2 regions of the Ectobacillus sp. OTK genome follow, and region 2 is predicted to be linked to the other one. Evidence: predicted binding sites of a transcription regulator. Region 2 holds the regulator's gene; the other holds the start of a gene.
The links. Region 2 encodes CtsR, which represses protease genes until heat stress. Its sites were predicted from a motif close to ATGGTCAATAAAGGTCAAACA; they were not measured.
Positions count from the first base shown of each region.

Region 1: a site for CtsR is predicted at 1,111-1,131, ahead of AC6HZ4_RS08695 (DUF4011 domain-containing protein). Genes of this name have one in related genera too.

Region 1 covers NZ_AP048547.1:1,778,224-1,780,429, reverse strand. The annotation lists gene AC6HZ4_RS08700 (HipA family kinase) at 1-92, opposite strand, end outside; gene AC6HZ4_RS08695 (DUF4011 domain-containing protein) at 1,259-2,206, shown strand, end outside.
Region 2 covers NZ_AP048547.1:105,457-107,662, reverse strand. The annotation lists gene mcsB (protein-arginine kinase McsB) at 1-360, opposite strand, end outside; gene mcsA (protein-arginine kinase activator protein McsA) at 365-913, opposite strand; gene AC6HZ4_RS00555 (CtsR family transcriptional regulator) at 940-1,401, opposite strand; rRNA gene rrf (5S ribosomal RNA) at 1,873-1,988, opposite strand; rRNA gene AC6HZ4_RS00545 (23S ribosomal RNA) at 2,047-2,206, opposite strand, start outside.

The DNA.
Region 1 (2,206 bases), 1.7 Mb from region 2:
CGCTCCATGTCATCCCCTATAACAAGCGCTGGATCACTTATCCCCTGTCCAAGAAATTTTAAGAATGTATCTACGTTTATTTTCTTTATCACTTACATCCTCCTCTTCCCGCCCTAATACACTAATTTTAGACAAAATATACGAGGTAATCAATCAATTCATAAGAAATTAACAGCACTAGAACGTGCAGGAGACATTTGGGTATTAAGGTTCAGCATGTAAGGATAGACATTAAAATAATATATATAAAATTAATAACAGTTGCGTTTAAGAATGAAGTTCTAAGTTGTGCAAAAGAACTTGTATTAGGAGTAAGCTGATTTTTTGAAGCGCACTTCTGTGTTTCTCGAGCTGGTAGGAACATAACCGTAGAGAAAACGAGGTCTGCTTTGAGTTTTTATTGAACACAACAACTTAAAAACAGTTCCTAGTACAACATGTTGGTTCTCAGCTTTGTAGAGTTCATATTTGTATAAATAGCTTAGCGTTCTCTGTTACAATAACAAATATTCTTTGAGGTTTATTTAGGATTCAAATAAAAAATAACCCCCAACACATCCTACTCCATCTCAACCCAACGACAAATTTAATAAAATCAGGCTTTTCATACTAAATCTGTTATAACCCTACGATCACCATGGCTTTGCGAGGGCGGATGTCGCTCGTTCACGTTCAAACCCATTCGGAGTTATTCATACATATTCTCTCGGCCAATACCATTGTCTATATGGAGATAAATTTCGTCTCCCCCGCAATCCATTCTCACAGATATACTTCACCAGATTATACGTATCTTCTCCTGAATCGCGATTCTGGGACAAGATGTGTACTTGACGATTGTCTAAATAGAAGACAGCAGCCTACACTTGCCTTGCGATGGTAAAGCCTTCTGGACAGTCTCTTAGCTCACCCACATACAGATTGATTTTTTTCTTTTCTAAAACCGTATGCTATAGCGTCCTTTCCATCATCACTTGGTGCATCTGTGTTTAAGAAGGAGAACTCGAAATTCCTAACTATTCCTTTAACTATCTGATTTCTAAAGGCTGGTTTATATTGCTGGGATTTCATCTGCTTCAGAAATATATAAGACCCTCTCAGAAATACATTAGTTTTAACTCTTCTGAGCAAAATACACAGGAATAGCTTCTGTGCTTTTAAGCACCTCTTCGACTCTCTATAGATGACTAAAGGATAAAACGAACAATATTTCCTAATAATACCAAATATACTTATCCTTAGACGACAGGTAATTCATATGCAGCTGATCAACAAACTGAAGCAGCTTCAAGACAAGCTCAACGACCTAAATCAAAATAATAAAAATATCAAGCTCACCCGCCTGAATAAATCTTATATAGACCTTTCTGCAATGCCGGAACAACAATCCCAGTCCGCTATTGATCTTATCCGTTCCCTTATCAGCCAGACAAGCGTGGGAAAATTTCGGGTTACCAATACTAAAAGCTCTTCCATGGAAGAAATAAAATGGACCAACAGCTTTAAAAATCTGAAAAAGGAATGGGAAGACCATTACGCCAAAACCGGTGCACGCGATTTATACATCGGTTTTCCTTTCCTATCTGGCACACTGCAAGACGGCACGCGTGTTCATGCCCCCCTCTTATACCACTCTGTGGAGCTGACAAAGCACGGGGGAGAATGGTTTCTATCTTCCGAAGAAGACAGCGAAGTATTCTGGAACCGTACTTTAATTTTGGCCATTCAACAAAGCAATGAAACGTCTATCCCGGAGACACGCTTGGAACAAGCTCTTCTCTTCTCCGATTTTTTCAACCTGCAGGAGTATGCTATAAAACTTTGGGAGATGGGGCTGCAGATTCACTCTCCCCTACCTAATCATGTAAATGCCTTCGTTCCGCTAGAGAAGTATCTGGAAGAGTTAGAAGGGTCTTACAAAAAGGTCTTTTCATTACAGAAGACGGCACCTTTGGCAATTGTGGCTCATGCCATTTTAGGTCAGTTTCATCAAGGTAAAAGAGGAATTGCTAAGGACTATCAATCTTTAATTAGGAGCATAGAAAGTGGCGAACAAAGCAAACTGATTTCGTTGCTGTTAGATGGAACTGAACTAGAGCATGAGGAAACAAACACAAAGCGTATTAGTCATGTAGACGAAGGTCCTGAAGAAGATAATTTCTTCTTGCTCAGTACGGATACTTCACAGGAAGAAGCTATACTGGCT
Region 2 (2,206 bases):
ATTAATCATAATGCTAATTTGTTCATTTTCCGATAATAGGCAAGCCCCAATCTGGGAGTTTTCTGCTAAATCCGGACTAATTAAATGCTTTTCTATGAGCACGCGACGTTCAATTGGCTGCATATTCTCCATCTTCAATATTTCAAGACTTCCAAAGTGCGCCAAATGTTGTCCCGAGAAGGTGCTCTCAAACATATGGATGATTTGCGAAGCAACTTCATTTGACAATAGGGTCGGAAACGTATAGCTTTTTAAGTTCCTTGCCAAACGAATACGGGTGCTTAACACAATATCAGAATCCGGACCATCTTCCCTCATCCAAGGGCTGATAGCCTCATTAATAATACGATCGAGTGACATAGAACTACTCCTCCCTTCTATGTTCACTTAATTGCTTTTCAATATTTCGGATTTTATCGCGTACCATAGCTGCATTCTCGAACTCTTCTTGGTGGATATACTGTTGTAATTTCACCTTTAACTCGTCTAATTCCTTCCTTAAATGAAGATTTCCTCCCATACGCTTCGGAATTTTTCCTTGATGCACTGTATTTCCGCTATGAACACGACGTAAAATTGGCTCCACATGCGGTAGAAAAGCCTCATAGCACCCGGCACATCCGAAACGACCAAGCTTTGTAAACTTTTGATAAGTCATACCGCATTGTTTGCACGAAAGTACTTCCTCTTTAGGGATCGCAGTTGCTTGCTTTCCCGCAGACGTTTGATCATGATTTAACAACCCTGATAAAAGTTTGCTAAAGGAAAAATTAGTTGCTGATGAAGAAAAGAATGATGAGTATCCTTTTTCCTGAGCACATTGCTCACAAATATGAAACTCATTCTTTTGACCGTTTACAATCTTTGTGAAATGTAAAGCAGCAGGCCTCATATTACATTCTTGACATATCAAAGTGCATCCCCACCTTTAAATAGGAACTACTTATATTTTAAAGCTGTTAGCATTGCTTTTAGCATACGGGCACGAAGTTCATCACGATAAGGTAGATCTGTCAATAAAACAGAGCGATCTAGAACACTTAACATTAACTTTGCCTCCCTGTTGGTAATGATCCCCTCTTCCGCAAGACGGCCTACAATACTCTCGGAGTTTACCTGTGAAATGCTATTCTTCACAAGTTGAAGCATTTGCTGTATTACATCCACTTCATCATGAAGTTTGACCTTCATAATGCGAATATAGCCGCCTCCGCCTCTTTTGCTCTCTACGATAAATCCTCTCTCTATCGTAAATCGCGTATTAATCACATAGTTAATTTGAGAAGGAACACAATCAAATTTGTCAGCAATTTCACTCCTTTTAATTTCAATAACCTGGTTTCCGCTTAAGTCAATAATTTGCTTCAAGTACTGTTCAATGATATCAGATATATTTCTCATTCACCCTCCACCTTTATTGACTTTGACTATCTTTGACTTTAATTATATATGTATTTTAAAATTTTGCAACTCTTTTGCATTTCATCACTATCCTTTCCAGATTGGTATATCGTTAATCGCCCGAAAATCATATTTCATACTTTTTCTAAATATGACCTTTACACAATCTATATTCGTGATTCCATTACTGCATTTTATTTTCTAAAAAAGATTATGTTCATTGTACGATTAACTAAATTCGTATACTTTGGCAAAATAAAAAGGATGAGTCACTTATACTGCTCAATCCTTCTTATTACCTTTATATAGTTATTATAGTACGCATATTTAAGTGGTGTGTCTGTCACCTTTAAAAAACAAAGACTGTTTTCGCATAGATTGTTGCTTTTGCATCTGGCCAGCAGCAACAATTGTTTAGAAAAGAACCAAAACAAAAAAGAACCGCCCAGAAAGAACGGTTCTTTTTTTCCTGCCTAGCGACGTCCTACTCTCACAGGGGGAAACCCCCAACTACCATCGGCGCTGAAGAGCTTAACTTCCGTGTTCGGTATGGGAACGGGTGTGGCCTCTTCGCCATCATCACTAGACCTATTTTGTTTGAAGGATATTCCCTCAAAACTAGATAACATGCTGTGCTGTGTAATTATGATTAAGCCCTCGATCGATTAGTATCTGTCAGCTGCACGTGTCGCCACGCTTACACCTCAGACCTATCAACCTGATCATCTTTCAGGGATCTTACTAGCTTGACGCTATGGGAAATCTCATCTTGAGGGGGGCTTCATGCTTAGATGCTTTCAGCACT